Regions from separate parts of the Streptomyces sp. N35 genome, predicted to be linked through region 1. Evidence: riboswitches for the same ligand, from Rfam matches in the RefSeq annotation. Region 1 holds a riboswitch; each other region holds the start of a gene.

Region 1 (10,456 bases):
GTACCCACACGGCCTGGCGATGGAGCAGTAAGCCCTTAACTACCTTGGTATCAATGGGAACTGAGGGTAGTGGACCTTGCAGAAACGTGCCTGTCAACGAGTGCATATGCGCCCCCGTCGACCACCCTCATGAGCCCTACTATCGGCTCGCCATGACAGCAGCAGGGAAGCACCAGGTGAGCCGAGCGGGCACCCCCCGCGGAGGCGGCAGCCGGCAGGGTCGGGCGGGCATCCGGGACGTGGCCGCCGCTGCCGGTGTCTCCATCACGACCGTCTCCGACGCGCTCAACGGCAAGGGCCGGCTCCCCGACGCCACCCGCCGCCATGTCCGCGAGGTCGCCGACCGGTTGGGCTACCGCCCGTCCGCGGCGGCCCGCACGCTCCGTACCGGAAAGTCGGGCCTCATCGGCCTGACCGTGACGACCTACGGGGATGAACCTTTCACCTTCACCGAGTTCGCGTACTTCGCGGAGATGGCAAGAGCCGCCACCTCCGCCGCGCTCGCCCGCGGCTATGCGCTGGTCATCCTGCCCGCGACCTCGCGCCATGACGTGTGGTCCAACGTCGCTCTCGACGGCACCGTCGTGATCGACCCCTCGGACCAGGACCCCGTCGTGAGCGAACTGGTCCGCCAAGGCTTACCCGTGGTCTCCGACGGCCGCCCGGCGGGCTCGCTCCCGGTGACCGCCTGGGTGGACAACGACCACGAGGCCGCCGTGATGGAGATCCTCGACCATCTCGCCGCCGCCGGCGCCCGCCGGATCGGCCTGCTCACCGGCACCACCACGGACACGTACACGCACCTGTCCACCACCGCGTATCTGCGCTGGTGCAAGCGCGTGGAACAGGACCCGGTGTACGAGGCCTACCCGGCGCACGACCCGTGCGCGGGCGCCGTCGCAGCCGACCGGCTGCTCGCGCGCCCCGACCGGCCCGACGCGGTGTACGGGCTCTTCGACCCCAACGGGACCGATCTGCTCGCCGCCGCCCGGCGCTACGGACTGCGCGTACCGGACGATCTGCTGCTCGTCTGCTGCAGCGAGTCCGCGGTGTACGCCACCACCGAGCCGCCCATCACCACGCTCTCGCTCAAACCGCGCCGTATCGGGACGGCCGTGGTGCAGTTGCTCATCGATGCCATCGAGGGGGTCGATTCGGCGGCCCCGCTCGAGCAGGTGATACCGACCGAGCTGATCGTCCGCACCTCCTCGCAGCGCCGCCGCCCCCGCACGACGGTGAGTCCGCCACGTACACCCGAGCAGTGAACGGGGCCGCCGGGCGCCGCACGTCGCCCGGCGGTCGCACCGAAACGGTGGACGGGACGTTCCGAAACGGTCGCCGGGCGTTCCGAAGCGGCCGCAAGGTGCTCGCAATTCGGGAGAAATCCCCTTCACTCCCGAGTCCTGCCACGATTCACCACCCCTGGTGCATCACAGAGCGCCAGGCGCATTCCTATGATGGGCGCACGACACCACGGGCAGCCGCGACCAGGCCGTCCGATCCGGTGGCGGAATGCGGCGCAACGGTGGTGGAGGGGTCGATGACTCAGGGGGCCGGTCAGGGACCCGTGGTGCGTACGGACACGGTCCGCGACTTCCGCGTACCCGCGTATGTGCAGCAGACCGCCGGCTTCGGCGAGGCGCCCGAGCGTTTCGGTGACGCCGCCGACCACTTCGGTGACGCCGGCGACCACTTCGGCGACGCTGCCGACCGCTTCGGCGACTCCGGCGAGCCCGAGGGCTATACGCCGACCCAGCGCGACCTTCCGGTGATCAACCGCGGGGACACCCTGCAGGTCCCGGTGCCGGACCAGGCGCCCGCGCCCGAGCCGTCCGGCGACGAGCTCGGTCCGCTGTACGTGGTCGGCGATGTGCACGGCTACCTCGACGAACTGCTCGCCGCGCTGCGCGAACAGGGCCTCGTCGACGCCGACGGCGACTGGTGCGCCGGGCATGCGCGCCTGTGGTTCCTCGGCGACTTCACCGACCGCGGGCCCGACGGCATCGGCGTCATCGACCTGGTGATGCGGCTCTCCGCCCAGGCCGCAGCGGCCGGCGGCTACTGCAAGGCGCTCATGGGCAACCACGAGCTGCTGCTCATCGGCGCCAAGCGTTTCGGCGACACCCCGGTCAACTCCGGTGCGGGCACCGCCACCTTCCAGGCGGCCTGGCTGCTCAACGGCGGCCAGAAGTCGGACATGGACCGCCTGCAGGACGTCCATCTGCAGTGGATGTCCCGGCTCGACGCGATCGAGCTGGAGGACGACCATCTGCTGATGCACTCGGACACCACGGCGTATCTCGACTACGGCGATTCGATCACCTCGGTCAATGACACGATCCGAGAGGCCCTCACGCGCAATGACGCGGACGAGTGCTGGGATCTCTTCCGCAAGTTCACCAAGCGCTTCGCGTTCCGCGATCAGTCGGGACCCGAGGCCGTACGGGAGTTGCTCGGGGTGTTCGGCGGCAGCAGGGTCGTCCATGGCCACAGCCCGATCCCGTATCTGCTCGGCGAGGTGGGCTCGGAGGACGGCGCGGACGGGGGCGGACCGCAGGTCGAGGGCCCGCATGTGTACGCGGACGGTCTTGCCGTCGCGATGGACGGCGGAGTGACCATGGCCGGAAAGCTCCTGGTCCGCCGACTGCCCTTGGATAGCTGAGCGATTACGGGGCAGGTGCACAGGACCTACTCCCTGGTCGGCCCCCGGGCCAATTTCCGGAAACCCCCTGTCACCGCGTGCCTGAGCCGCTCTACCATCGGCTTATCCGTAGCAGGCTCTCCTCCGTTTCCGCCCCACTGCCCGAGATCGAGCGGGAGTCACGGCCCTACGGAGCATCGGGGGATGCACATGAACAGCGCTCCGCACCTGCTGAACGAGGACCGCCAGGACTATGAGCGGGTCCTCGATGAAGCGCTGCGCTCCGCGCCGCACCGCCCTGATCTGGCCGCCGTGGGCGACCGTCTGAACCCGGAACAACTGCGCACGATGGCGCTCAACGCGACCGCGCTCATCACCGCCGCTGCCGCGGCCGAGTACGACCACTACGTCAAGGTCCGCGAGGAGCTGCGCGAACCCGCACGCACCGAGACCACGGTCTCCGAATCCGGCCCGTCCGAGCCGTCCGCGTCCTCATCGGGGCCGATGGGCCTGGCCACGAGCATGGGCGAGGTCGCGGAGGGCGCGGGTCTGGTCGCCGTGGTCGCGGTCCTGGCGCCGGTCCTGGCCGGCACGGCGGCCGCGATCTTCCTGCTCATCGGCTACATCCTGAAGATGCTCACCCCTGAACCCGCCTTCGCCGACACCCTGTTGACGGCCGGCTGGTTCTTCGGGGCCCTCACCGCGGCGGGCATCCTGATCGCCGCGGTCGGACTCCTGATGACCGCGCTGCGCAACGGGTCCAGCTCGCTGACCGCGGCCGGAAGCGGTGAACTGACCGAGGAGGTCACCCGCGCCAGGGAAGCCTGGCGGGACGCGCTCCTCGAGCGGGGCGTGCTCCCCTTCCTCCGCGAGGCACTGGCCGACCCCGGCACCGTCAGGCATCCCACCGCGAGCCCGCCGGCCGGCCGGATGCCCCAACTCGGCTACCACCGCCCCGGCTTCAGCAGCCCGGACGGCGGCCCCCCTGCGGGCCCCAAACCCAGCTACTCGAGCCCGGACTTCTCCAGCCCGGACTTCGGGGGGCCGGAGCATCAGCCGGACTGAGACCTGGGCGTGGGCGCTCTCGGGCGGTGAAGGTGAGGTCTGCGCGGTGAAGCTGAGTCCTGCGCAGGGAAGTCGAGGCCCGTGCGGGGAAGTCGAGGCCCGTGCGATGAGTCAGGCCGGCTCCGCCTTCGGCCCGCTGCCTCGTAGCCGCAACAGCCGTTCCCCGGTCGCGTACAGCGTGACCAGGAGCGGGCGCAGGGCCAGACCCGCCTCCGTGAGCTCATAGCGCGTACGGACGGGAAAGCCGCGCCGGCGCTCGACCGAGACCAGACCGCTCTCCTGCAGGGTCCGCAGCCGCTCGCTGAGGACCTTCGCGGAGAGCTCGGGCAACCGCGTCCGCAGCTCCGTGAAGCCACGGGGACCGCTCATCAGCTCCCGCAGCACCAACGTGGTCCAGCGGCCCGAGACGGCCGCCAGCGCGGCCTCCACCGGGCAGTCCGGCTCGGGGCGCCGGGTCCGGCCGGCCTCGCCGGGCACCAACTGCGGGTCCCAGGCGTGGATTTCCGTTTGGTGACCCACTTCGCCGGACTGTTCACTCGCCGTATGACGCATCGTCCCAGTGTGCCGCTGTCCACCACCGCCGCCGAGCATCCGTACGCCTTCGCCCGGGCTTTCAACACCTTCGATCCGGTGGCCCTGGACCAGCTCTACGAACCCGGTGCGGTCTTCGTGCCCGCCCCGGGCCGCGAGGCCACGGGGGCGGAGCGGATACGGGCGAACGCGGCGTTCCTCGGGCTGCGCGTGCCCATCCGTGTGACACCGCGGCACACCTACGTGTCCGGCGATCTGGCGCTGCTGATCGTCGACTTCGTGATCGACGGAGTCGCCGCCCACGGCAGCCCCGTCCACATCGAGGGCACCGCCACCGACGTGGCCCGCCGGGGCCCGGACGGCTACTGGCGCTACGCCATCGACAACCCCTTCGGAACCGCACACGATGCGGCCCGGCCCGAGTAGACGGACCGGTACGACGACTCTTCGGTGCAGCCTCTCGGGCGCCGCGGTGGAACCGTCCCGGGCGAGCACGTGGTGGAACCGTCCCGGGCGAGCACGTGCAGGAGGGCCCGCAGCCCGGCCCCGGAATCCACCTGCAGCCTGATCAGGCCGTCGAAGCCGCTGTACGACTCGCCACGGTCACGCTCGCGTGCGGGCCCCGCGTACCGCTCGGCGCACCCGGTGTGCGGGGCCGGCCAGTTGGGCCCGGCCCCGCACACCACGGTGGCTCAGTCCGCGATCGGCAGATAAACCCGGTTCCCGGCGGCGGCGAACTCCTTGGACTTCTCCGCCATCCCCGCCTCGACCTCCGCCTGCGACTCGCCGTGCTCGCGCCGGATGTCGTGCGAGATCTTCATCGAGCAGAACTTCGGCCCGCACATCGAGCAGAAGTGCGCCGTCTTCGCAGGCTCCGCCGGCAGCGTCTCGTCGTGGAACTCACGAGCCGTGTCCGGGTCGAGGGCCAGGTTGAACTGGTCCTCCCAGCGGAACTCGAAGCGCGCGTCCGAGAGCGCGTCGTCCCAGTCCTGGGCGCCCGGGTGCCCCTTGGCCAGATCCGCCGCGTGCGCCGCGATCTTGTACGTGATGACGCCGGTCTTCACGTCGTCACGGTTGGGCAGGCCCAGGTGCTCCTTGGGCGTGACGTAGCAGAGCATCGCCGTGCCCCACCAGCCGATCATCGCTGCGCCGATGCCCGAGGTGATGTGGTCGTACGCGGGCGCGATGTCCGTGGTCAGCGGGCCCAGCGTGTAGAACGGGGCCTCCTCGCAGATCTCCTGCTGGAGGTCGATGTTCTCCTTGATCTTGTGCATCGGGACATGGCCCGGGCCCTCGATCATCGTCTGGACGTTGTGCGCCTTCGCGATCTTGTTCAGCTCGCCCAGGGTCTCCAACTCCGCGAACTGCGCCCGGTCGTTGGCGTCCGCGATCGAGCCGGGCCGCAGACCGTCGCCCAGCGAGTACGTGACGTCGTACGCGGCGAGGATCTCGCAGAGCTCCTCGAAGTGCTCGTACAGGAAGGACTCCTTGTGGTGCGCGAGGCACCACGCGGCCATGATCGAGCCGCCGCGCGAGACGATGCCGGTCTTGCGGTTGGCCGTCAGCGGGACGTACGGCAGGCGCACGCCGGCGTGCACCGTCATGTAGTCCACGCCCTGCTCGGCCTGCTCGATGACCGTGTCCTTGTAGACCTCCCAGGTGAGCTCCTCGGCGCGGCCGTCGACCTTCTCGAGGGCCTGGTAGAGCGGCACCGTGCCGATCGGGACCGGGGAGTTGCGCAGCACCCACTCGCGGGTGGTGTGGATGTTGCGGCCGGTCGAGAGGTCCATGACCGTGTCGGCGCCCCACTTGGTGGCCCAGGTCATCTTGTCGACCTCCTCCTCGATGGAGGAGGTCACGGCCGAGTTGCCGATGTTGGCGTTCACCTTCACCAGGAACCGCTTGCCGATGATCATCGGCTCGATCTCCGGGTGGTTGATGTTCGCCGGAAGCACGGCGCGGCCCGCGGCGATCTCGTCCCGTACGACCTCGGGCGCGACGTTCTCGCGGATCGCCACGTACTCCATCTCCGGCGTGATCTCCCCGCGCCGGGCGTACGCGAGCTGCGTGACGGCCTCGCCGCCACGGCCGCGGCGGGGCAGCCGCGGCCGGCCCGGGAACACCGCGTCGAGGTTGCGCAGATTGCCCCCGCGCGGCGAGGTGTGCTTGATGCCGTCGTCCTCGGGGCGGACCGGCCGGCCCGCGTACTCCTCGGTGTCGCCGCGGGCGATGATCCAGTTCTCCCGCAGCGGCGCGAGGCCGCGCCGTACGTCGGTGTCGGCGTTCGGATCCGTATACGGGCCCGAAGTGTCGTACAGCGTGACCGACTTGCCGTTGGTGAGGTGCACCTGGCGCACCGGCACCTGCATGTCAGGGCGCGAGCCCTGGACGTATGCCTTGTGCCAGCCGATGGACTTCCCGGCCTCCTCCTCGGCCGCAGCAGAGGTGCTGGAGGCAGGCGTGCGTACGTCCTGTGTGGTCATGAGACCTACTCCCTACGCCGGCATTACCCGGTAACAGGTTCGGCGGTCGACGCAGCGGATATCCGTACATCCCGTACGGAGGTCAGCGCCCTCTCAGCCCGGTGCTCCGAGCTCCCGCGTGTGCAAAGGTGCCCCCACGCTAGCGTCATGTCGGCCACGCTGAACAGAGGGCCCCTGTCGTTCTTGCGATGATCGGTCGGTGACCACCACGCCTCAGCCACCTCAGCAGCCGCCGCTTCCCCCCACAGATCACGGGCACGGCCCGGCTCCCGGCGGGCACGGCCACTCGCACAGCCACGGGCCGGCCGCCCCGGTCTCCAAGCATCTGCGCAAGGTGATCGCGGCCGTCCTGATCCCGTTCGCCACGGCGGTCCTCGTCGGGCTCGCGATCCTGTGGCCCGGCGGTACGCCCGAGCACGAGCGCACCGGTGTCGGCTTCGACCGGCAGACGTACGCGGCGAAGGTCACCGATGTGCAGCAGGTCGACTGCAAGGACGTCAACGCCTCCCAGGTCCCGCCGACCGGCGACACCTCCACGGCCGAGGGCAACTCGGCACAGCAGCAGGCGACCGGGGAGTGCAAGAAGGCGACGGTCGAGGTGACCGCCGGTCCCGACAAGGGCCGCAAGTTCACCGAGATCGTCCAGCCGGACGCGCCACGGCAGTTGGAGGAGGGGCAGGAGGTGGTGGTCGCCTACGCCCCCGACGCACCCGAGGAACTCCAGTACTCGGTGACGGATGTGAACCGCGGCACCCCGATGTGGCTGCTCGCCGCGATCTTCGCGCTCGTGGTGGTCCTGGTGGGCCGGATGCGCGGGGTGATGGCGCTCGTCGCGCTCGCCGTGAGCTTCGCGGTCCTGACCCTCTTCATCCTGCCGGCGATTCTGCAGGGCTCGAACCCGCTGGTGGTGGCGGTGGTCGGGGCCAGCGCGATCATGCTGCTCGCGTTGTACATGTGCCACGGACTCACCGCCCGTACGTCGGTGGCGGTGATCGGCACGCTGATCTCACTGCTCCTGATCGGGCTGCTCGGCTCGCTGTTCATCGGCTGGGCCTCGCTGACCGGCAACACCGACGACAACACCGGTCTGATCCACGGTCTCTACCCCGAGATCGACATGAGCGGTCTGCTGCTCGCGGGCGTCATCATCGGTTCGCTCGGTGTGCTCGACGACGTGACGGTCACGCAGACCTCCGCCGTCTGGGAGCTGCACCAGGCCGATCCGTCCATGAGCGCACGGCAGTTGTACCGCGCGGGCATCCGGATCGGCCGCGATCACATCGCGTCGGTGGTCAACACCCTGGTCCTGGCGTACGCGGGCGCCGCGCTGCCCCTGCTGCTGCTCTTCTCGATCGCCCAGTCCAGCGTGGGGACGGTGGCCAACAGCGAGCTGGTGGCGGAGGAGATCGTACGGACCCTCGTCGGCTCGATCGGCCTGGTGGCGTCCGTACCCGTGACGACGGCGCTGGCGGCGCTGGTGGTGGCGAAGGACAAGGGCCCGGGCACGGCGGCGACCGATCCGGGGTCCCTGACCTCCACGGGCCGGATGAAGGCGGTCAAGCTGGGTGGGGGCAGCGGTCGGCGGCGCAAGAAGTAGCCCCGTACGACATGGGGTCTCAGCCCGTGGTGTCCGCCAGGATCCGCCCCAGCGCCTCGTCGAGATGCGTGTCGAAGTCGGCGAGCGCGCGCTCCTGGCCCAGCGGGACGAGCCGGTCCGTACGGTCGAGGAAGGCGATCAGCGGCGCGATGGAGACCTTGAACAGGGCCTGATCGGTCCCCACTTGGAGCCGGATCAGCGCGTCGCTCAGTGGGTCGCTGCCATGCGGTGCGATGTGTACATCGCCCTCGCCGCAGGGCCCGTTGACTCCGTCGACCAGCAGCTCACGGCTGAACGCCCAGGTCACCGGGGCGTCTCCGGGCAGATGGAAAGTCAGGCGCACGGCATAGGGGTCACGCGTCTCGTACCGGAGCTCCACCGGGATGCGAAAGGAGAGCTCCTCGGAGACGAGAAAGCTCATCATGACCTCTGCGTGTACGGACTCGCGCATCGCCTACCCCGTCGTCTGCCGCGTCTTGAGTTGGGCCCGGAACCGTGTACCAGGTTTCACGTCCAGGAATCATCTTCCTGATGCTCCTGGCAGTTTGCTGAACGTACTCATCGGATCACAAGGAGTGAGTTTTCAGATACTGATACGCCACGCGCCGCACCCGCACAAGCACTCGCCAGGGCACTTCGGAGGGTGACACGGGCGCTGATTCCGTAAAGCGTGCGGGCATCGTGGACCGGTCCCGCGGCTTCACAGGCTGATCGAGAACGCCAGCGACCCCAGCTTGCGCCCCACCTCCGCCTGCAACTGCCGTGCCGCGGGCAGCAGCCGGCCCGCCTGGTGCGCGGGAAGCGAGATCGCGATGGTGGCGGCGGTCGTACCGGCCGTGATCGGAATGGCGGCGCAGACCTGGCCGAGCGCGTACTCCTGCCGCTCGATCACCGGCTGCATCCGGGGCAGCGCGGCGAGCCGGCGCAGCAGCGTGCGCTCGTCGCGGACGGAGTACGGGGTGACCGGCTGGACGGGATGGCGCGCGAGATGGTCGCGCCGGGCCTCGTCGTCCAGCTGCGAGAGCAGGCACTGGCCGATCGCATGGGCGTGCGCGGTCTGCCGGAAGGCGGCCCACTCCTCGACGGCTCGGGTGCCCGGACTGTCGGCGACGGCCTCGACCTCGACCTCGCCGTCCCGGTAGACGGCGAAATAGGTGGGCACACCGATCACATCGCGCCAGTGCTCCATGACCTCACCGATCATGGCGCGACGTTTCTCCTTGGCCCCGCTGCTGGCAAGGCGCTCGGCCGCGTCACCGAAGACGAAGACGCCCTTGTCGCGGCGGAGATAGCCCTCGTGAGCCAGGGTGCGCAGGAGGTGGTACGCGGTGGGCAGGGGCAGTCCGGCCTCGCGGGCCAGCTGCTTCGCCGGGGCGCCGCCGGCATGCGCCGCGACCGCCTCGAGCAGCCGCATCGCCCGCTGTACGGACCCGATCAGGGTCGGCGCGGGCGAGGCGGTCGAGGCGGCGGGGGTCGAGGCGGTGACGGATTCTGCCGAGGCCACGGTGCACTCCCCAGGCGCGAGGGTTCCCCCGCCTGTGGGGTGCGGGGGTGGGCGGTCCGATCGCGCGGGGCCTGGGCCTGTCGCCCCGCGTCGGTTTCCGGACTTTAACGGCACCGGACCTGATGTGCAGGCCCTGGCCGGAAACTTCCCCCGGGCGAGCGAACCGGCACCCGGTTCACCCCTGTGGGAACGTCACCACTCGCTACGCGAAGACGCGCTCGAGTCCTTGAACTTCCGTACGAGATAGATGAGTCCACCGACCAGGGCGGCGAAGACCAGGACCTTGAAGAGGAGGCCGACGACGAAGCTGACGAGCGTCCACAGCACGCTGCCGAACACCACGAGGGCGATCACCGGGATCGCGATCCACTTCACCCACCACGGCATCCCCGCGAGTATCTCCTTCATGGCGTCCTGCCTTTCTGCCCCGGCCGATCTCCGGCCCGGATTCCTGGGACCTCCCTGTGAGCTCCTGCCTCGATGCTAGGCGGACGGGGGTGCCCTGCGGGGCCCTCGCAGCCCTTGTCCTTCCCTGAAGCACCCCCTAGGGGCGGACCTGGTCCGGCCTCAGCCTTCGGGCGGCGAGAAGACCACGAGAACCCGGAGATCCTCGCTGATGTGATGGAACTTGTGCG
Region 2 (10,456 bases), on a different contig from region 1:
GAGCCGTACGCCCCAGGCCTCGTCGAGCAGCCCGCCGCGCCCGAGCAGGGCGAGGAAGGCCGACCCGGCGACGACCGTGGGCAGCACGAACGGCACGGTGACGACCGCCCGCAGGACCTGCTTGCCCGGGAAGTCGAAGCGCGCGAAGACATACGCGCCCGGCAGCGCGATCAGCAGCGTGAGCGCGGTCGAGGCGAGCGCCTGCCAGGTCGTGAACCACAGGACGTGCTGGATCCCCGGATCGCCGAGCACCTCACCGAACCGGCCGAACTGCCAGGCCCCGTCGGCCTTCAGACCACGCCCGACGATCGCCGCGACCGGGTAGGCGAAGAACAGCGCGAAGAACGCGACCGGCACGGCCATCAGACCGAACCGGACCGCGCCGCCCTTCACATCCCGTACGCGGGGGCCTACTTGACGACCAGCGACTGCCACGACTTGACCCAGTCCTCACGGTTGTCCGCGATCTTCTTGGGGTCCATGGTCTTCGGGTCGTCGACCTTCGCGCCGTGCTCCGTGAACAGCTCGGGCAGCTTGGCGTCCTCGATCACCGGGTTGACGAACATCTGCAGCGGCATGTCCTCCTGGAACTTCTTCGAGATCAGGAAGTCGATGAGCGCCTTGCCGCCCTTCTCGTTCTTCGCACCGTCCAGGAGCCCCGCGAACTCGGTCTGCTGGAAGCAGGTCCCGGTGGAGACCCCGGTCGGCGCTTCCTTCGGCTGCGGCTCGGCGTACAGGACCTCGACCGGCGGGCTCGATGCGTACGAGACGACGAGCGGCCGGTCGGCCTTGGCCTTCTTGCCGCCGGCCGAACCCGAGAACTCCTCGTTGTACGCCTGCTCCCAGCTGTCGACGACCTTGACGCCGTTGTCCTTCAGCTTCGACCAGTAGCCCTCCCAGCCGTCGTCGCCGTACTGGGCGGCCGTGCCGAGCAGGAAGCCGAGACCGGGCGAGGAAGTGGCGGCGTTCTCGGTGACGAGAAGATCCTTGTACTCGGGCTTGATCAGATCGTCGAAGGACTGCGGCGGGGCCAGCTTCTTCTGCTCGAAGTAGGCCTTGTCGTAGTTGACGCAGATGTCACCGGTGTCGACCGGCGTCACCCGGTGCTCCCCCTTGTCGAGCTGCAGCGCGGCAGGGACACCGGCCAGGCCCTTGGCCTCGTACGACTGGAAGATGCCGTTGTCGAGAGCGCGCGAGAGCAGCGTGTTGTCCACGCCGAAGAAGACATCGCCCTGCGGGTTGCCCTTGGAGAGCACGGCCTTGTTGACGGCCGAACCGGCGTCGCCGCTCTTGAGGACCTGGACCTTGTAGCCGGACTCCTTCTCGAACGCGGCGAGCACGTCCTTGGACGCGTTGAAGGAGTCGTGGCTGACGAGCGTGACGGTCTTGGAGCCGCCGTCCGTGCCGCTCCCGGACCCGCCGGAGCCGGAGCCGCAGGCGGCGAGGGCGACCATGCCGAGGCCGGTGGCCACGGCGGTGATCGTGATGGTGCGGGTGTTGCTCACTGATTCCTCCTGGAAGTGACCAGGAAGAGACGCGGCCCTGTCCGGAAACCGCTCATGGGTTTCCGGGCAGGGCGCAACAGCTCGAGTGGTGACCGAACTTCCTACCCGGAATGACCCGGGCAAGGTTCAGAGGGTCTGCGGCGGCCTGTCTCGCATGATGCAGGCGTCCGCACTCTCAGCGCTGTGGCGCTCCCCTGTCGGAATATGCAGATGTTTTCGGCCAGGCTACCTGGTGGCGGCCGGACGTCTGTACGAGCGTCGGCGCGTAGTGGGCGCCTCAGCGCCCGTACGGGCGTCAGCGCTCGGACGGGCGTCAGCGCTCGGACGCCGCCAGCTGACCACAGGCGCCGTCGATCTCCTGCCCCCGGGTGTCCCGGACGGTGACCGGTACACCATGCGCGGCGATCGCCTCGACGAAGGCCTTCTCGTCCTCGGGCCGCGAGGCGGTCCACTTGGAGCCCGGCGTCGGGTTCAGCGGAATGAGATTGACATGCACCCGCTTGCCCTTCAGCAGCCGGCCGAGCCGGTCACCGCGCCAGGCCTGGTCGTTGATGTCCCGGATCAGCGCGTACTCGATCGAGATCCGCCGCCCGGACTTCTCCGCGTACTCCCACGCGGCATCGAGCACCTCCCGCACCTTCCACCGCGTATTGACCGGTACGAGGGTGTCGCGCAGCTCGTCGTCCGGTGCGTGCAGCGAGACGGCGAGACGGCACTTGAAGCCCTCGTCGGCGAGGCGCAGCATCGCCGGGACGAGGCCCACCGTGGAGACGGTGATGCCGCGCTGGCTGAGGCCGAGCCCGTCGGGCTCCGGGTCCGTGAGGCGACGGATGGCGCCGACCACGCGGTTGTAGTTGGCGAGCGGCTCGCCCATGCCCATGAAGACGATGTTGGACAGCCGCGCGGGACCGCCCGGCACCTCACCGTCGCGCAGTGCGCGCATGCCGTCGACGATCTGGTGCACGATCTCGGCGGTCGACAGGTTCCGGTCGAGACCGGCCTGCCCGGTCGCGCAGAACGGGCAGTTCATCCCGCACCCGGCCTGGGACGAGATGCACATGGTGACCCGGTCGGGATAGCGCATCAGGACGGACTCGACGAGCGTCCCGTCGTGCAGCTTCCACAGGGTCTTGCGGGTGGTGTCGTCATCGCAGGAGATATGCCGCACGACGGACATCAGGTCCGGCAGCAGCGCCTCCTGGAGCTTCCCGCGCGCGGCGGCCGGAATGTCCGTCCACTGCTCGGGGTCATGGGCGTACCGCGCGAAGTAGTGCTGCGAGAGCTGCTTGGCGCGAAACGGCTTCTCGCCGACCGCGGCCACGGCCTCCTTGCGCTCGGCGGGCGAGAGATCGGCAAGGTGCCGCGGCGGCTTCTTGGCTCCGCGGGGGGCGACGAAAGTGAGTTCTCCGGGCTTGGGCATGGTGCTCCAAGTGTCGCAGATGGATCGCCACCACCTGCCGCCGAGCGTTTCGGCACCGGTCACCCCTCGCTCGTTGCAGGTCACCCTTGGACGTCCGCCGAGCTTTCACGCCGCGCCGTAGTGATGCGCCCTCCCGCCGAGCCATGTCACCCACGCCTCATCATCGAGGAGCTGTTCGGCTTCAGGGAGCCCGGCGCGGCGCAGGAACTCGATCACATCCGCGTCGGAGTACGCGAGGCCGAGAATCTGTCCGCGCACGGTCACACGCCGACCTCCCGTACCCAGCGGCGGGTGCACGACTATCGGGGGCGCAGCAGCGCAAGGCGAGAAGACCACAGTATCGGACATGTGTTCGATTGTAGGGCCGCAGCCCACCGTGGCACACGGGGCCGTTCACTCAGTGGGACCTCACTCACCGCCCCCGCCCCCGCCGCTGTGACCGCCACCGGCATGCGTATCCGGGCCGGAGCCGGGGTCGTCGTAGCGCCGATTGCCGCCCGTGTGCCTTCGGGGCCAGCACGGGTCACCTGGCGCTCCGCGCCTTCCACCAGACCCCACGTGGCCAGCTCACGGCCGATCTTCTCGGCCTCCGGCGAGCGTTGCAGGACGGCTCGCACGATGTCGATATTCGTCGGGCGCCGGCAGAAGGCGACGAGAGCGCGCTCGACCGGATGCAGAGGTTGCTCCCCGGCCACGGAACGCACCTGGGCAGATCGCACCACGAGCAGCCCACGCCGGTTCAGCGCGATGACCGCGCTGTCCACCACGTACTGGGTCCCACCCGCCAAGAACGCGACGTCGTACACGTCGAGCGACCTCGTCTCGCCCGAGCCCCTGACGATCCACCGGAACACCCACCGCATACCGACCGACCCCCCGTCCCATCCTGCATCCGTCACCAGGCAGTGACGGAGCCGGTACTCCCTCCGGGCTTGGGCACGGTGTCCCCATGCACCCAGGCATACGAAAAGGGGCTCGCCACCCTGTGGACAAGCCCCTCTTCGTAAGAAAACTCAGGTCAGCCGGTGCCGACAAAGACGACGAACAGCAGCCAGACCACCGGAGCGGTCGGCAGCAGCGAGTCCAGCCGGTCCATGATCCCGCCGTGGCCCGGAAGCAGCGTGCCCATGTCCTTGATGCCGAGATCGCGCTTGATCATCGACTCGCCGAGGTCACCGAGCGTCGCGCTCGCCGCGACCGCGAGACCGAGCAGCAGACCCTGCCACCAGGTCCCGTCGTCGATCAGGAACTGCATGCACAGCGCACCCGCGACCATCGCGAACGAGACCGCACCGAGCAGCCCCTCACGGGTCTTGCCGGGGCTGATGCGCGGCGCGAGCTTGTGCTTGCCGAAGCGCCAGCCGACCGCGTACGCACCGGTATCGCTGACCACGGTGAGGAGCAGGAAGGTCAGCACGCGCTGCGGACCGTCGTCCGCCGTGAGCATCAGGGCGACGAAGGTCGCGAGGAACGGCACGTAGAACGCCGCGAACACCCCGGCCGTGACGTCCTTGAGATAGCCCTCGGGCGGCTCGGTCATCCGCCAGACCAGGACCGCGAGCGCGGTCAGGGCCATCGCGACCCAGGCGCCTTCGGCCCCGCGGACATAGCCGGCGACGACCATGGCCGCACCGCCGACCGCGAGCGGCACCAGCGGGGCCTTGATCTGCTTGCGCTCCTGCAGCCGTGCCGTGAGCTCCCACAGACCGACCACGACGGCGATCGCTATCACGCCGATGAAGACCGCTTTGACGATGAAGAGCGACGCGATGATCACCGCGCCGAGCCCGACACCGACCCCTATGGCCGCCCGCAGATCCCGGCCGGCCCGCTTCTTCTGCTTGGGCGCGGCAGCGGGCGCGACCGGTGCCGAAGGAACCCCGGCTTGCGGCCCGCCCTGGTCCCAGGCCCGCTGCGCGCCCTGGTCCCCGGCCTGCGGCGCCGCGTGCCGCGGCGGCTCGGAAGGCTCACCCGAGGGCGAGGGGGCGGCGCTGGGCATGGGCTCCTGTGGCATCTCGTCGCGGAACAGGGGGCCGCTCAGCCGAGTGGCCCCCGTTCCGTACTGGTCCTGGTCCGCGCCGGCAGCCGTCTGCACATCAGTGACATCCGGTACGACAGGCATGGGCCGGGTCTGCTGGACTTCCGGCTCATCGTAGGCAGGACCCGCCTCCGGGCGCCCCTGGACAGGGCCCATCTCGGGCGGTCCCCAATAGCCGGCCTGCGGCGGAGCCCCCCAGGAAGAGTCGTTCATCAGACCTCGAGCAGCTCGGCTTCCTTGTGCTTGAGCAGCTCGTCCACCTGTGCGACGTACTTGGAGGTGGTGTCGTCGAGCTCCTTCTCGGCGCGACGGCCCTCGTCCTCGCCGACCTCGCCGTCCTTGACGGCCTTGTGGATGGTGTCCATGGCCTTGCGGCGCACGGCGCGGATCGAGACCTTCGAGTCCTCGGCCTTGCTCTTGGCGACCTTGATGAACTCGCGGCGGCGCTCCTCGGTGAGCTCGGGGAACACCACCCGGATGATATTGCCGTCGTTGCTCGGGTTGACGCCGAGGTCCGAGTCGCGGATCGCCTGCTCGATGTTGCGCAGTGCGCTCTTGTCGAACGGGGTCACCACGGCCATCCGCGGCTCCGGCACCGAGAACGACGCCAGCTGGTTGATGGGCGTGAGGGCGCCGTAGTAGTCGGCCACGATCTTGTTGAACATCGCCGGGTGCGCACGCCCGGTGCGGATCGCGGCGAAGTCGTCCTTGGCGACCAGGACGGCCTTCTCCATCTTCTCCTCGGCCTCGAGGAGGGTCTCTTCGATCACCACTTGCTCCTGCGTGTCTTGAGTGGCCCGGCATGCACGGGGCGGCCGGCTAAGTCCGTCTCTTTCCTGCACGGTGTCCGACCGGCAGGGCTTTGTCCATCCCCGCTACGTACGCGGGGACCGGCCCGGAACCAAGGAGGTCAGCTCCGAGTGCCCTGGTCGCTCACGAGCGTGCCGATCTTCTCACCCTTGACCGCGCGAGCGATATTGCCCGCCGTAATGAGCTCGAAGACAAGAATCGGCAGCTTGTTGTCCCGGCACAGGGTGATCGCGGTCATGTCGGCGACCTTGAGGTCACGCGTGATGACCTCGCCGTATTCGAGAGCGTCGAACTTGACCGCGTCGGGGTTCTTGTTGGGGTCGGAGTCATAGACCCCGTCGACACCGTTCTTGCCCATCAGCATGGCCTCGGCGTCGATCTCGAGGGCGCGCTGTGCGGCGGTGGTGTCGGTGGAGAAGTACGGCATGCCCATACCGGCACCGAAGATGACCACACGGCCCTTCTCCAGGTGACGCACGGCGCGCAGCGGGATGTACGGCTCCGCGACCTGGCCCATGGTGATGGCGGTCTGGACGCGGGAGTCGATGCCTTCCTTCTCCAGGAAGTCCTGCAGGGCAAGGCAGTTCATGACGGTGCCGAGCATGCCCATGTAGTCGGAGCGGGCCCGGTCCATACCGCGCTGCTGCAGTTCGGCGCCGCGGAAGAAGTTGCCGCCGCCGATGACGACCGCGATCTCGAAGCCGTCGCGGACGACCGCGGCGATCTCGCGGGCGATGGCGTGCACCACGTCGGGGTCGACGCCGAGGCCGCCCCCGCCGGCGAACGCCTCGCCGGAGAGCTTCAGCAGAAAGCGGCCGGACTTCTTGCCGTCATCGGCATGGGACATGGAATTTCTCCCTAGTGGTGCCGTGGTGCACATTCCATGGTGCACATACAAGAAGGCCATTGCCGGGGGGTGTTGAATCCCTGCGCGGCAATGGCCTCCTCGTCAGATCTACAGTCGTCCGCACGCCCGCACGAGGCGTGGGCGGGCGACTGGCGTCGACCCTATCGGGGTCTACCGTCGGTCGCGGTACGGACTCAGATGCCGACCTTGATGCGCGAGAAGCGCTTCAGGGAGACACCGGCCTCGGCCAGGACCTTCTCGACGGACTTCTTGTTGTCGAGCGCGTACGGCTGTCCAAGAAGGGTGGCGTCCTTGAAGAAGCCGTTGACGCGACCCTCGACGATCTTCGGGAGCGCGGCCTCCGGCTTGCCCTCGGCGCGGGTGGTCTCCTCGGCGACGCGGCGCTCGGACTCGACGACCTCGGCCGGAACGTCCTCACGGGTGAGGTACTTCGGCGCGAAGGCGGCGATGTGCTGCGCAATGCCCTTGGCGGTCGCGGCGTCGGCCTTGTCGAGCTCGACGAGAACACCGATCTGCGGCGGCAGGTCGGGCATCGTGCGGTGCATGTAGGCGTAGACGAAGCCGTCGTTGTACTGCGCGAAGCGGTCCAGGACGATCTTCTCGCCGAGCTGGGCGTTGGCCTCGTCGACGTACGCCTGCACGGTCTTGCCGGCCTCGATCTCGGACGCGAGCAGCGCCTCGATGTCGGCCGGGGAGGTCTTGGCGACGTGCTCGGCGATCGTGTTGGCGACGGCCTGGAACTTGTCGCCCTTGGCGACGAAGTCCGTCTCGCACTTCAGCTCGACGATGACACCGGAGGTGTTGTCGTCGGCGATGACGGAGACGACCGCGCCGTTCTCGGCAGAGCGGCCCTCGCGCTTGGCGACGCCCTTCTGGCCCTTGATACGGAGCGCCTCGACGGCCTTGTCGACGTCGCCGTCGGCCTCGTCGAGCGCCTTCTTGCAGTCCATCATGCCGACACCGGTGAGCTCACGGAGCTTCTTGACGTCGGCGGCGGTGTAGTTCGCCATGATTCAGTGAATCTTTCTCGAAGTCTTTGGACGAAGGTCTACGGGTGAACGGCGGGGGCCCTGGGGCCCCCGCCGTCACTTACCGAACCTGGAACCGTGCGGCGTCAGGCCTGCTCGGCCTCGGCGGCCGGGGCCTCGGCGGCGGGGGCCTCAGCGGCCGGAGCCTCGGCGGCGGGGGCCTCAGCAGCAGCCTCGGCCGGCTTCTCGGCCTCGGCCTCAGCAGCGGCCGGAGCCTCGTCGGCCTTCTTCTCGCCCTCGAGGAGGTCGCGCTCCCACGCGGCGAGCGGCTCGCCCGCGGCCTTGTCACCCTCGGCGCCCTTGCCGGCACCGGAGCGGGCGATGAGGCCCTCGGCGACGGCGTCGGCGATCACGCGGGTGAGCAAGGTGACGGAGCGGATCGCGTCGTCGTTGCCCGGGATCTTGTAGTCGACCTCGTCGGGGTCACAGTTCGTGTCGAGGATCGCGACGACCGGGATGTTGAGCTTCCGGGCCTCGCCGACAGCGATGTGCTCCTTCTTGGTGTCCACGATCCAGACGGCGCTGGGCACCTTGGACATCTCGCGGATACCACCGAGGGTCTTCTCCAGCTTGGCCTTCTCGCGCGAGAGCACGAGAAGCTCCTTCTTGGTGAGACCCGACGCGGCGACGTCGTCGAAGTCGATCTGCTCGAGCTCCTTGAGGCGCTGCAGACGCTTGTAGACGGTCGAGAAGTTGGTGAGCATGCCGCCCAGCCAGCGCTGGTTGACGTAGGGCATGCCGACGCGGGTGGCCTGCTCGGCGATGGCCTCCTGCGCCTGCTTCTTCGTGCCGACGAACATGACCGTACCGCCGTGGGCGACGGTCTCCTTGACGAACTCGTAGGCGCGGTCGATGTACGACAGCGACTGGAGAAGGTCGATGATGTAGATGCCGTTGCGCTCCGTGAAGATGAAGCGCTTCATCTTCGGGTTCCAACGACGGGTCTGGTGACCGAAGTGGACGCCGCTTTCCAGCAGCTCCCGCATCGTGACGACGGCCATGGCCGTACTCCTTGTGTTTTCTCGGTTATGTGCCTGACGCCCTCGCGCACCCCTGCCGCATACCGATGAGGTACGGGACCGATGGGGCGCTGACTCCGACGGCTGCGAAAGCGGCGGAGTCGGGGCGTGCGAAGTCGACCCGGTGACCCGGATCGCCACATGAAGTGTACGGGACCCGGAAGGCACCGGGTGACGCCGCTGTCCACAAGCGGCCGGTTATCCACAGTTCACGGCCAAGATCCGCTTGATTCCGGGGGTTCTGGGACCGTGCCGGGCATGAACGAGAACCTGATCCGGAGGGCGGCCGGACGATTGCGGAGGCCGCGGGCGAGCGTCGTGACCGTGCTGCTCGCAGCCGTGACCGTGCTGTTCGCAGCTGTCGCGGGGGTCCTGCTGGGACCTGGGACTACGGCTTGGGCTGCCGTGGACCTCCCGGCTCCCGCTCCGGCGCCGGACGGCGACCGCGCCTGGCCCGTCGGCGACCGGCCCCCGGTCGTACGTGGCTGGGATCCGCCCGCGGCGGCGTACGGGGCCGGCCACCCGGGCGTCGGCCTCGCGGGCGCCCCTGGCACTGCTGTGCGGGCGGCGGCTGGCGGCACGGTGTCCTTCTCGGGCCGGGTCGCGGGACGGGGCGTGCTGTCCATCGAGCTGACCGGCTCGGGCGACCCTCCGCTGCGTACGACGTATGAGCCGGTACGCGCGGTCGTGGACGAGGGCGACGAGGTGAGCGCGGGCGAGGTGGTCGCCGTCCTGGAGGACGGCCCGTTCCACTGCCCTGGTGCCTGCCTGCACTGGGGCCTGCTCCGCGGTGAGACCTACCTCGACCCGCTCGGCCTGCTGCCCCCGTGGATGCTGCGCCGGGGGCCGTCCCGCCTGCTCCCTGTCTTCGACGTACCGGAACCGGGGGCTGGATCAGAGCCGATGCCGGTCGGGGCGGCAACGATGGCGGGCCCGACGGACACGGTGCAGGCCGCGGTGCTTGCGCTGGCTGCTGGTCTGGCACACCGCCGCCTCAACCCGGCCCCGCCAAGAGCCCTCAACCGCAAACGCCCCATTGCAGAGCCCTCAGCCGCAAACGCCCCGCAACGCCATCCCCACAGCCGCATCCGTGATCGCGGACTGATCCCCCACCGCCCCGCCCTCGATCCGCCGCACCGCCGCGTCCACCACACCCTGCAGCAGCATCGCCGCCATCCGAGGCTCCTCCTGCCCCAACGCCGCAAGCGCCTCGACGATCATCGCCACAAGCCCACCGTGCGCAGCCCGGATCTTCTCCCGCGCCCCGGCGTCGAGCTCGCTCGACGAGATGGCGACCACGGCGCGGTGCCGCTGATCCCCCACCAGCGCGAGCTGAGAGCGCACATACGCCTCGACCTTGCCCTCGGGCGTCGAGGCCGCCTCCATCGCCGACTCGACCTCGGCGGCCCACACCGGGAAGTCGACCTCGCACAGCTCCTCGACGACCGCGGCGCGCGAACGGAAGTACTCGTAGACCGACGACCTGGCCAGGCCAGTCCGCTCGGCGAGCGCGGGGAAGGTCAGCGCCTCCGTACCGCCCTCGGACAGCAATGAGCGCGCGGCGTCGAGAAGAGCGCCACGCTGCATCGACCGGTGCTCGGCCACAGAGGCCGCTCGAATCCTTGGCACGGTTGCCACTCTACGGAGCCACGCCACTCCCTGGGGAGCACACACGTCCCCTGCACGCCCCCACCGCACCCGCGAGCACCGGCACGGACCTGTTCGGACGGACCTGTTCGGACGAATCGGTTCGGACGGACCGGCCAGG
Region 3 (10,456 bases), on a different contig from region 1:
GTGAGCGTGGTGTCCGCGACGATCTGCTGGGTCTCCGTGACCGTGCCCGCGCGGGTCGAACCGCCGGCGCCGTAGGTGACGGAGACGAAGTCGGGGGCGACCGCCTCGACCCGGCGCAGCGAAGTCCACAGATTCCGCTGACCCTTCTCGGTCTTGGGCGCGGAGAACTCGAAGGAGTACGTGGTCTTGCCGGTCGCGAGCATCTCGCGCACCGTGCGCGCGCGATCCATCCTGGTGGAAGCGGTACCGAGGGCCATAGGCGCAGGGTAGTCACCACGGCTCCGCGCCCCAACCGCGAGCGGCTGTTATGCCAGGAATGCCGGTTTTCCGTCCACCCATCGGACAGTTGTCATACGAAAGCGCCGACGCTATGCCGTACGCAGGCGCTTGGCGAACTCGGCGGCCGCGGCGGCCGGATCGTCGGCCTCGGTGATCGCGCGGACGACGACGACCCGGCTCGCGCCCGCCTCGAGCACCTCGTCCAGGTTGCCCAGGTCGATCCCGCCGATGGCGAACCAGGGGCGGTCCGCGGCGAGTTCGGCGGTGTGGCGCACCAGGTCGAGGCCGGGCGCGTGACGGCCGGGCTTGGTGGGGGTGGGCCAGCAGGGGCCGGTGCAGAAGTAGTCGGCGCCGGGCTGCTCCGCGGCGGCGGACGCCTCGGACGCGGCGTGCGTGGAGCGGCCGATGAGGACGTCCTCGCCGAGGATCGCGCGGGCCGCGGGGACCGGCAGGTCGCCCTGGCCGAGAGGGAGGACGCGGGCGCGGGCGGCGGGGGCGATGCGGGCGCGGTCGTCCAGGGCGAGCAGCTTGCCGTGCCGGCGGCAGGCGTCCGCGAAGACGGCGAGGTGCTCGAGCTCCTCGGCGGCCTCCATGCCCTTGTCGCGCAGCTGCACGATGTCGACCCCGCTGCCGAGCACGGCGTCGAGGAACTCGGGGAGATCGCCCTGACGCTTGCGGGCGTCGGTGCAGAGGTAGAGCCGGGCATCGGCGAGCTGTTCGCGCGGCGTCCCCGTCGTTCCTGCGGTGGCGTTCATGAGATCCCCCCTGTTTCGCGGCGCACGGGCCCCGGACCGGGGTGCCTCGCGGCGGTCCCGGTCCCGGGGCCCGTATGCCTGTTGCTTGTTACGGCGGCCGTGTGCGCGTCACTGGCCGGCGAGCGCGGCTGTCAGACGGCGAGCGCTGGGCTCGGCGCCTGTCAGACGGCGAGCGCCTGGGCTCGGCGCTTCACCTCCGTGCCGCGATTCTCGCTCAGGGCCTGCGCGGGGGTGCCGGGCAGGGTGTCGTCCGGCGTGAAGAGCCACTCCAGCATCTCCTCGTCGGAGAAACCGTCGTCCCGCAACAGGGTCACGAGCCCGGGCAGGCCCTTGACGATCTTCCATCCGTCTTCGGCATTGCCGTCGATGAAGGCGGCGGGCACGTACAGCGCGTTGTTCTCACCGCGGCGTACGGCGACCAGCCGGCCTTCCTTCACATGCTGTCGCACACGCGTCACCTCGACGCCGAACATTTCGGCGATTTCGGGGAGGTTCAGCCACGCAGGGACGAGAGCTTCGATCTTTGCGTCAATCTCGGTCACGGAACAAGGGTGCCATGATTTGGGGCGCGTGTGACTGTTCGGTATCCCGGACGGATGGCTTTTGCGCCCTCGCGGGCGGGCTGCTCCGCCGAGGGACTACTTCACCACCGCGCTCTTGAGCGGCACCGAGGCATCCGCCGCCCTGTCCGCGTCCAGGACCGCCCCCGCCTCGATCAGCTTCCGCCCCTGCGCCAGGTCGCGCGGCCGGCCCACCGCCAGGACCGCGACCAGGACCCCGCCCCGCAGCCAGCAGACCGACCACGCCGGGGTCGCCGGGTCGCCCCGCCACACCAGCCGGTCCGCCGACCCATGGTGGCCCGCGTACTGGACGAAGCGGCCGAACTGCTCGGACCAGAAGTACGGGACCGGGTCGTAGACCGCCGGCTGCGTACCGATCACGTTGGAGGCCACCGCACGCGGGCCCTGAAGGGCGTTGTCCCAGTGGTGGACCAGGAGGCGGGCCCCGTAGCGCGCCGACGGGAACGAGGCGCAGTCACCGACCGCGTACACATCCGGGGCGGAGGTGCGCAGCGAGGCGTCCGCGACGACCGCCCCGTCCGGGCCGAGCTCGATGCCCGAGCCCGCCAGCCAGGACGTGGCCGGGCGGGCGCCGATCCCGACGACCACCGCACCGGCCGGCACCCGGGTGCCGTCGGACAGCAGGACGGCCCCCTCCTCGATCGCCTGGACGCGGGCGCCGGTGCGCAGCACGGCGCCCGACTCCGCGTACCAAGCCGTCATCGGCGCCGCGACCTCGGCCGGCAGCGCCCCGGCCAGCGGGCGGTCCGCGGCCTCGACCACCGTGACCGCACAGCCCGCGTCCCGGGCCGCCGTGGCGAACTCCGCGCCGATCCAGCCGGCGCCCACCACCACGATGTCGTGCTGTTCGGCGAGCACGGGGCGCAGCCGCTGCGCGTCGTCGAGCGTGCGCAGCAGGTGCACGCCGGGGATGCCCGAAGCGCCCGGCAGGTGCAGCGGTTCCGCTCCCGTGGCCAGGACCAGGACGTCGTACGGCACGGGCCCCTGCGCGGTGTCGAGTTCATGCGCCTCGACGCGCAGCCCCGTGACCTCGCGGCCCAACCGGAGCTCCACACCGAGGGATTCGAAGTCCACCTCGAAGGCCGAGCCCTCGGCCTTGCCGAGCAGCACCGCCTTGGACAGCGGCGGCCGGTCGTACGGCTGGTGCGGTTCGGCGCCGATCAGGGTGACCGGCCCGTCGAAGCCCTGTTCCCGCAGGGCCACCGCCGTCTGCACACCGGCCATCCCGGCCCCGACGATTACCACGCGACGCTGCCCCACAGGTACCTCCCGCTGCTCGCTCATCCGCTCACCCTAAACAACTGACGAACCGTCAGGAAGATGGGAAGTCACAGGTCAGGACGTGACCTGTTCCACAACGCTGGTGCCCCTGCCGGACCGCGACTCCCACTCCCAGGTCTCCCGCAGCCGGATCCGTCCGTCGGGGAGTTCCTCGATACGGGACACACAGTGCCCGGACGCCGTCTCCCCGTCCGTCCTCAACTGCACGTACCGGAAGTCCAGTACGTCCCCGTCCCGCGACCCGACCAGCTCACCCCGTACGACGTCGCCACCCGCGTACGAAGCCCAGATCACGCCGTCCTGCTCGTGATACGCGAACCGCGTCCGCGTACCCACCTGACCTGGTGCCTGGTCCTCCACCGGGGCCATCACGAGGCCTTCGAGCGAGCGGGCGGTCACGGGCTGCTCCCTTCAAGAGCGTTGACGCGTCGGGCTATGGTGGCAGGCGTAAAGCACTCGCGGGAGCCCGGACGTGCCGGGCTGAGAGGGAGGCGGCGGCCTCCGACCGTATGAACCTGATCCGGGTCATGCCGGCGAAGGGAGGGGCTGGACGCCCATGTCACAGCTGTCTTCGAAAGTGCCGTCCGACGTCGTCGTGGTGGGCGGCGGCATCATCGGCCTGGTCACGGCCTGGCGGTCCGCGCAGCAGGGGCTGCGCACCGCGGTCGTGGACCCGGCTCCCGGTGGCGGCGCCGCGCAGGTCGCGGCCGGAATGCTCGCCGCCGTCACCGAACTGCACTACGGCGAGGAGACCCTGCTCGCCCTCAACCTGGCCTCCGCCGCGCGCTATCCGTCCTTCGTCGCCGAGCTCACCGAGGCCGCCGGCGAACAGCTCGGCTACCGCTCCTGCGGCACGCTCTCGGTCGCACTCGACGCCGACGACCGCGCCCATCTGCGCGAGGTGCACGCCCTGCAGCAGCGCTCGGGGCTCGCCTCCGAGTGGCTCTCGGGCCGCGAGTGCCGACGCCTCGAGCCGATGCTCGCGCCCGGGGTGCGCGGTGGTCTGCGGGCCGACGACGACCACCAGATCGATCCGCGGCGGCTCGCGAAGGCCCTGGTCGTCGCGTGTGAGCGGGCCGGCGTCGGCTTCCACCGGCAGTGGGCCGAGCGACTTCTGCTCGTACGGGAGAGGGCCTCGGGAGTCGTCCTCGCGGACGGCACCGAACTCGCCGCCGAGCAGGTGGTGCTCGCGGGTGGCAGCCACAGCGGGCTGCTCGCGGGGCTGCCGGTCTCCGTGCCGGTGCGGCCCGTGAAGGGGCAGGTGCTCCGGCTGCGGATACCGCCCGCGTACGCACCCTTCCTGCAGCGCACCGTACGCGCGGTGGTCCGCGGCAGCGATGTGTACCTGGTCCCGCGCGAGAACGGCGAGCTGGTCATCGGCGCCACCAGCGAGGAGCAGGGCTACGACACGACGGTCACCGCCGGCGGGGTGTACGAACTCCTGCGGGACGCCCACGAGTTGCTCCCGGGGATCACCGAGCTGCCCCTGGTGGAGACCCGCGCGGGTCTGCGTCCCGGCTCACCGGACAACGCGCCGCTGATCGGCCCGACCCAGCTGCCGGGCCTGCTGCTCGCCACCGGGCACCACCGCAACGGTGTGCTGCTCACGCCCGTCACGGGCGACGCGATGGCGCACGCCCTGACCACCGGGGAACTCCCCCAGGACGTACGGCCCTTCAGTCCCAAGCGTTTCGGCGCCCTTCAGGAGCAGGCCGTATGAGCGAGTCAGGAGCAGCCCGTATGAGCGAGATCGCAGTGCACGTGAACGGACAGACGCGGGCGGTGTCCGACGGCACCACGCTCGACGCCCTGATCGCCGCCGTCACCGCCGCGCCGTCCGGCGTGGCCGCGGCGCTCAACGAGACCGTCGTGCCGCGCGGCGAGTGGCGGCGCACGGCGCTGTCCGCCGGCGACCGCGTCGAGGTCCTGACCGCAGTACAGGGAGGCTGAGGAACATGGCCGACGATCCTCTCGTCATCGGGTCGAGGACCTTCTCCTCACGGCTGATCATGGGCACGGGCGGGGCGCCCAGCCTCGATGTGCTCGAACGCTCCCTGGCCGCCTCGGGTACGGAGCTGACGACCGTGGCCATGCGCCGGGTCGACCCCGGCACCAAGGGCTCGGTGCTCTCGGTCCTGAGCAAGCTCGGCATCGAGGTGCTGCCGAACACGGCGGGCTGTTTCACGGCCGGCGAGGCGGTGCTCACGGCCCGGCTCGCGCGCGAAGCCCTCGGCACGGACCTGGTGAAGGTCGAGGTCATCGCGGACGAGCGCACACTCCTTCCGGATCCGGTGGAGACCCTGGAAGCCTGCGAGACCCTCGTCGACGACGGCTTCACGGTCCTTCCGTACACGAACGACGATCCGGTGCTCGCGCGCAAGCTCGAGGACGTGGGCTGCGCGGCGGTCATGCCGCTCGGCTCCCCGATCGGTTCGGGCCTCGGCATCCGCAATCCGCACAATTTCCAGCTGATCGTGGAGAACGCGGGCGTCCCCGTGATCCTCGACGCGGGCGCCGGCACGGCCTCGGACGCGGCGCTCGCGATGGAGCTGGGATGCTCGGCGGTGATGCTGGCGTCCGCGGTGACCCGGGCCCAGGAGCCGGTCCTCATGGCGGAGGCGATGCGGCACGGGGTGGAGGCCGGTCGCCTCGCCCACCGCGCGGGGCGCATCCCCCGCCGGCACTTCGCGCAGGCGTCGTCGCCGATGCAGGGGCGGGCCCGGCTGGATCCGGAGCGGCCGGCGTTCTGAGCGCCTCTTCGTGGGGGCTGCCGCCCCCACACCCCCGCGCGCCTGTCCGGCTGCTCAGATCGTTGCGGCCGGCGTGACCCAGGGCACTCGTGGGGGGCTGCGCCCCCACACCCCTCCGTCACAGCTCGGCTTCAGAACCGCTGCACCTCCCCCAACCAGGCAACCCTCCAAGCCACGGCTCGTACACTCGGCGCGTGGACACGACCCTTCAGGACCCTCTCGTCGGGCAGGTGCTCGACGGCCGGTACCGGATCGACGCCCGGATCGCGGTGGGCGGGATGGCCACGGTCTACCGGGCCGTGGACACCCGCCTCGACCGCGTGCTCGCGCTCAAGGTGATGCATCCGGCGCTGGCCGCCGACGCCGCCTTCGTCGACCGTTTCATCCGCGAGGCCAAGTCCGTCGCCCGGCTCGCGCACCCCAATGTGGTCGCCGTCTACGACCAGGGCGCCCAGGGCGCGTACGTCTATCTCGCGATGGAGTACGTGGCGGGCTGCACCCTGCGCGACGTGCTACGCGAGCGCGGCGCCCTGCGGCCGCGCGCCGCGCTCGACATCCTGGAGCCGGTGCTCGCCGCTCTCGGTGCCGCGCACCGCGCGGGGTTCGTGCACCGGGACATGAAGCCCGAGAACGTCCTGATAGGGGACGACGGCCGGGTCAAGGTCGCCGACTTCGGTCTCGTACGGTCCGTGGACACCGTGACGAACACCACGGGCACCGTCCTCGGCACCGTCTCGTATCTCGCCCCGGAGCAGATCGAGCGCGGTGTCGCCGATCCCCGCGTCGATGTGTACGCCTGCGGTGTCGTGCTCTACGAGATGCTCACCGGCGCCAAGCCGCACACCGGTGAGTCGCCCGCGCAGATCCTCTACAAGCATCTGCACGAGGACATCCCGCCGCCCTCCGCCTCCGTGCCGGGCCTGCCCGTCGACCTCGACGAGCTGGTGGCCCTCGCCACCGCCCGTACGCCCGAGGTACGCCCGTACGACGCGGTCGCGCTGCTCGGCCAGACCCGTACGGCGCGCGCCGCGCTCACCGAGGCCCAGCTGGACGCGGTACCGCCGGCCGCCGTCGAGGACGCGCACATCAACTCCGAGGACCGTACGAGCGTGATCCCGCGCGCGGTCACCTCCGTACCGCAGCCGGCGCCCGCCCAGGAGGGGATCCACCGCACCAGCCGCCTGGAGATGCCGCCTCCGCCGCCCGGACCGGTCGCGCCTGCGCGGATGCAGCGTCCGCGGCGCGGTCTGTACACGGTGATCGCGGCCGTGATCCTGGCGCTCGGCATCGGTGCGGGCGTCTGGTACATCAACTCCGGCCAGTTCACCCAGGTCCCGGGCGTGCTCTCCAAGACCGAGGCGCAGGCGCGCAAGACGCTGCAGGACGCCGGTCTGAAGGTGAACGACGAGGTGCGCAAGAAGTACAGCGCCTCGTACGACCGCGGCCAGGTGATGGACACCGACCCGGACCGCGGCCGGCGCATCCGCGAGGGCGGCACGGTCACCCTGACCGTCTCGCTCGGGCAGCGCATCGTGCGCGTCCCCGATGTCAGCGGGACGCCGCTCGCCGAGGCGAAGAAGGAGCTCCAGAAGGCCGGGCTCGAACCGGGCACGGTCACCCGCGAGTTCAGCGACGAAGTCAAGCGCGGCGATGTGATCCGCACCAGCCCGACCTCCGGTACACAGCGTCAGTCCGGCACCGCCGTCGCGCTGACCGTGAGCAAGGGCGAGCCACTCGAGGTGCCCGACGTCACCGGCAAGACACCGCAAGAGGCGCGCGACGAGCTCGAACAGGACGGCTTCAAGGTCGAGATCGCCGAGCAGCCGGTCCACTCCGAGCACGACAAGGGCCTGGTCGGCGAGCAGTCGCCCGGCGGCGGCGCCTCGCTCGGCGAGGGCGACACCGTCACCCTGACGCTCTCCAAGGGCCCCGAGATGATCGAGGTCCCGGACGTCGTCGGCCTGAAGGTCGACGAGGCCAAGGACAAGCTCACGGCGGCCGGTTTCGAGGTCGACGAGGACCGGGGTCTGCTCGGCCTGTTCGGCGACACGGTCGACAGCCAGTCGGTCGAGGGCGGCGAGGAAGCCGCCAAGGGATCGACGATCACCATCAAGATCCGCTGAAGGTGAACGCCGTCCGGAGTGCCACCCTCGTCGTGACACCCTGGACGGCGTGCAGATCCCTCGTAACCCCGTCGGCAGCCATGTCCCTGTAGCCGGCGGGCTCTCCTCCAAAGGCCTCGCGTACGCACGGGAGTTGGGCTGCGAGACCGTCCAGGTCTTCGTCGCCAACCCCCGCGGCTGGGCCACCCCGCCCGGCAGCCCCGCCGAGGACGAGGCCTTCCGCGCGGCCTGCGCGGCCGAGTCGATCCCGGCGTACATCCACGCCCCGTATCTGATCAACTTCGGCTCGCACTCCCCCGAGACCGTCGAGAAGTCGGTGGACTCGCTGCGCCACTCGCTGCGCCGCGGCCGGGAGATCGGCGCGCTCGGCGTCGTGGTGCACACGGGTTCCGCGACGATGGGCCGCGACCGGGCGGAGGCTCTCGACCAGGTACGCCGGTACATGCGGCCGCTCCTCGACGAGCTCACGCACGAGGACGATCCGTACCTCCTGCTGGAGTCGACCGCGGGCCAGGGCTACTCGATCTGCTCGCGGACCTGGGACTTCGGCCCGTACTTCGATGCGCTCGGCCACCACCCCAAGCTCGGCATCTGCCTGGACACCTGCCATGTCTTCGCCGCGGGCCACGACCTCACGGGGCCGCACGGCATGCACCAGACCCTCGACCAGCTGGTGGAGACGGTCGGCGAGGGCCGCCTCAAGCTGGTCCACGCCAACGACTCCAAGGACGTGGTCGGCGCCAAGAAGGACCGGCACGCCAACATCGGCCAGGGCCATATCGGCGAGGAAGCGTTCCGCGCGCTGATGCGGCACCCCGAGATGGACGGCGTGCCGCTGATCATCGAGACGCCGGGCGGGCAGTCGGGCCACACCGCCGATGTGGAGCTCCTGAAGAAGCTGAGGGAGAGCTGATCCAAAACCCTTGAGGGAATACCCCAGGGGGGTATACGGTTCTTGCTGTCGGCAGGAACCGCTACCTGACGTTGGGGGCCATCAGCCATGCAGCACGAGACGCATGAGTCGCACGCAGCACACGCGCACCACCAGCACGCCGGACACGGCGGCAGCCACACCGGCCACGGCAAGGTCTCCTGGGCCATGGCGGCCAAGGCCACGCTGCACTGCCTCACCGGCTGCGCCATCGGCGAGGTGCTCGGCATGATCATCGGTACCGCGCTCGGCTGGGGCACCGCGCCCACGATGGTCCTGGCCATCACGCTGGCCTTCTTCTTCGGCTACTCGCTCACGCTGTTCGCGGTCGTCCGCGCCGGCCTCTCGCTCAGGGCCGCGATCGGTGTCGCGCTCGCCGCCGACACCCTGTCGATCACGGTGATGGAGATCGTCGACAACGGCGTCCTGCTCGCCGTACCGGGCGCGATGGAGGCGCATCTGAGCGACGCACTCTTCTGGGGCGCCCTGGCCTTCGCCTTCGCGGTCGCCTTCCTGGTCACGACCCCGGTCAACAAGTGGCTGATCGGCCGCGGCAAGGGACACGCGGTGGTGCACCAGTACCACTGAGCACCGGCCGAACAGCCAGGATCAGAGCTCGGGGCCGTCCCCGGGCTCTTCCTGGTACGAGTAGCGCTGCTCGCGCCAGGGATCGCCGATGTTGTGATAGCCGCGCTCCTCCCAGAAGCCACGGCGGTCGGCGGTCATGTACTCGATGCCGCGGACCCACTTGGGGCCCTTCCAGGCGTACAGATGCGGGACGACGAGCCGCAGCGGAAAGCCGTGCTCGGCGGTGAGCAGCTCGCCGCCGCGGTGCGTGGCGAACATCGTCTGCTCGGCTGTGAAGTCGGAGATCCGCAGGTTGGAACTGAAGCCGTACTCGGCCCAGACCATCACATGGGTGACATCGGGCGCGGGCGGCGCGAGCTCGAGCACGGCGCGCGCGGGGACGCCGCCCCATTCGGCGCCGAGCACCGAGAATTTGGTGACGCAGTGCAGATCGGCGAGGACCGTGGCGTACGGCAGGGCACCGAACTCCTCATGGGTCCAGCAGCGCTTCTCGCCGTCGGCGGTGGCCCCGAAGACCCTGAACTCCCAGCGCTCCGGCCGGAATTTCGGTACGGGCCCGTAATGGGTGACCGGCCAGCCCCGCTGCAGCCGCTGCCCCGGAGGAAGCTCGTTCTGCTCCGTGACGCGGCTATCCGGCTGACCCATGTCTCCATGATGACAGCCCACGGAGGGTGGACGTGACCAGGTCTGCACCGATTCGGGCAACTCCTACTAAGCATGCACTTACTGGACGGCCCAGAAACCCGGTGCAAGGATGCGGCGCACCTGCCCAGTCCAGCACTTGGAAGGAGCCTCTGCGATGCAGGGCGACCCCGAGGTCATCGAATTTCTCAATGAGCAGCTGACCGCCGAGCTCACGGCCATCAACCAGTACTTCCTGCACGCCAAAATGCAGGAGAACTTCGGTTGGACGAAGCTCGCGAAATACACGCGGCACGAGTCGATCGACGAGATGAAGCACGCGGAGGTGCTCACCGACCGGATTCTGTTCCTGGACGGGCTGCCGAACTATCAGCGCCTCTTCCATGTACGCGTGGGACAGACGGTCACCGAGATGTTCCAGGCGGACCGACAGGTCGAGGTCGAGGCCATCGACCGGCTCAAGCGGGGCATCGACGTGATGCGCGCGAAGGGCGATGTGACCTCGGCGAATATCTTCGAGTCGATC

What was found. Region 1 has a riboswitch for thiamine pyrophosphate ahead of thiC (phosphomethylpyrimidine synthase ThiC). Riboswitches for the same ligand answer to the same signal wherever they lie in the genome.
Region 2: it holds a riboswitch for thiamine pyrophosphate, as region 1 does, so the genes downstream of both, JAO81_RS09990 (thiamine ABC transporter substrate binding subunit) here and thiC (phosphomethylpyrimidine synthase ThiC) in region 1, are expected to answer to the same signal.
Region 3: it holds a riboswitch for thiamine pyrophosphate, as region 1 does, so the genes downstream of both, thiO (glycine oxidase ThiO) here and thiC (phosphomethylpyrimidine synthase ThiC) in region 1, are expected to answer to the same signal.

The regions. Positions count from the first base shown of each region.
Region 1 covers NZ_JAEIMH010000031.1:10,638-21,093, reverse strand. The annotation lists gene JAO81_RS18715 (LacI family DNA-binding transcriptional regulator) at 153-1,265, shown strand; gene JAO81_RS18710 (metallophosphoesterase) at 1,541-2,662, shown strand; gene JAO81_RS18705 (hypothetical protein) at 2,846-3,706, shown strand; gene JAO81_RS18700 (helix-turn-helix domain-containing protein) at 3,818-4,225, opposite strand; gene JAO81_RS18695 (DUF4440 domain-containing protein) at 4,250-4,663, shown strand; gene thiC (phosphomethylpyrimidine synthase ThiC) at 4,930-6,720, opposite strand; TPP riboswitch at 6,713-6,848, opposite strand; gene JAO81_RS18685 (YibE/F family protein) at 6,920-8,317, shown strand; gene JAO81_RS18680 (SsgA family sporulation/cell division regulator) at 8,337-8,768, opposite strand; gene JAO81_RS18675 (IclR family transcriptional regulator) at 9,018-9,731, opposite strand; gene JAO81_RS18670 (DUF5326 family protein) at 10,014-10,229, opposite strand; gene JAO81_RS18665 (cupin domain-containing protein) at 10,389-10,456, opposite strand, start outside.
Region 2 covers NZ_JAEIMH010000013.1:30,297-40,752, forward strand. The annotation lists gene JAO81_RS09985 (iron ABC transporter permease) at 1-363, opposite strand, end outside; gene JAO81_RS09990 (thiamine ABC transporter substrate binding subunit) at 411-1,505, opposite strand; TPP riboswitch at 1,586-1,711, opposite strand; gene rlmN (23S rRNA (adenine(2503)-C(2))-methyltransferase RlmN) at 1,819-2,925, opposite strand; gene JAO81_RS10000 (hypothetical protein) at 3,031-3,273, opposite strand; gene JAO81_RS43935 (TIGR04222 domain-containing membrane protein) at 3,225-3,731, opposite strand; gene JAO81_RS42365 (hypothetical protein) at 3,673-3,834, shown strand; gene JAO81_RS10010 (phosphatidate cytidylyltransferase) at 3,944-5,176, opposite strand; gene frr (ribosome recycling factor) at 5,176-5,733, opposite strand; gene pyrH (UMP kinase) at 5,874-6,620, opposite strand; gene tsf (translation elongation factor Ts) at 6,815-7,651, opposite strand; gene rpsB (30S ribosomal protein S2) at 7,756-8,670, opposite strand; partial or broken gene JAO81_RS10035 (peptidoglycan DD-metalloendopeptidase family protein) at 8,947-9,438, shown strand; gene JAO81_RS10040 (TetR/AcrR family transcriptional regulator) at 9,736-10,293, opposite strand.
Region 3 covers NZ_JAEIMH010000024.1:76,183-86,638, reverse strand. The annotation lists gene metF (methylenetetrahydrofolate reductase [NAD(P)H]) at 1-257, opposite strand, end outside; gene thiE (thiamine phosphate synthase) at 369-1,034, opposite strand; gene JAO81_RS15730 (Rv2175c family DNA-binding protein) at 1,196-1,576, opposite strand; gene JAO81_RS15725 (NAD(P)/FAD-dependent oxidoreductase) at 1,673-2,899, opposite strand; gene JAO81_RS15720 (hypothetical protein) at 2,951-3,265, opposite strand; TPP riboswitch at 3,345-3,455, shown strand; gene thiO (glycine oxidase ThiO) at 3,453-4,616, shown strand; gene thiS (sulfur carrier protein ThiS) at 4,646-4,846, shown strand; gene JAO81_RS15705 (thiazole synthase) at 4,852-5,646, shown strand; gene pknB (Stk1 family PASTA domain-containing Ser/Thr kinase) at 5,841-7,769, shown strand; gene JAO81_RS15695 (deoxyribonuclease IV) at 7,819-8,682, shown strand; gene JAO81_RS15690 (DUF4396 domain-containing protein) at 8,770-9,288, shown strand; gene JAO81_RS15685 (sulfite oxidase-like oxidoreductase) at 9,310-9,933, opposite strand; gene bfr (bacterioferritin) at 10,088-10,456, shown strand, end outside.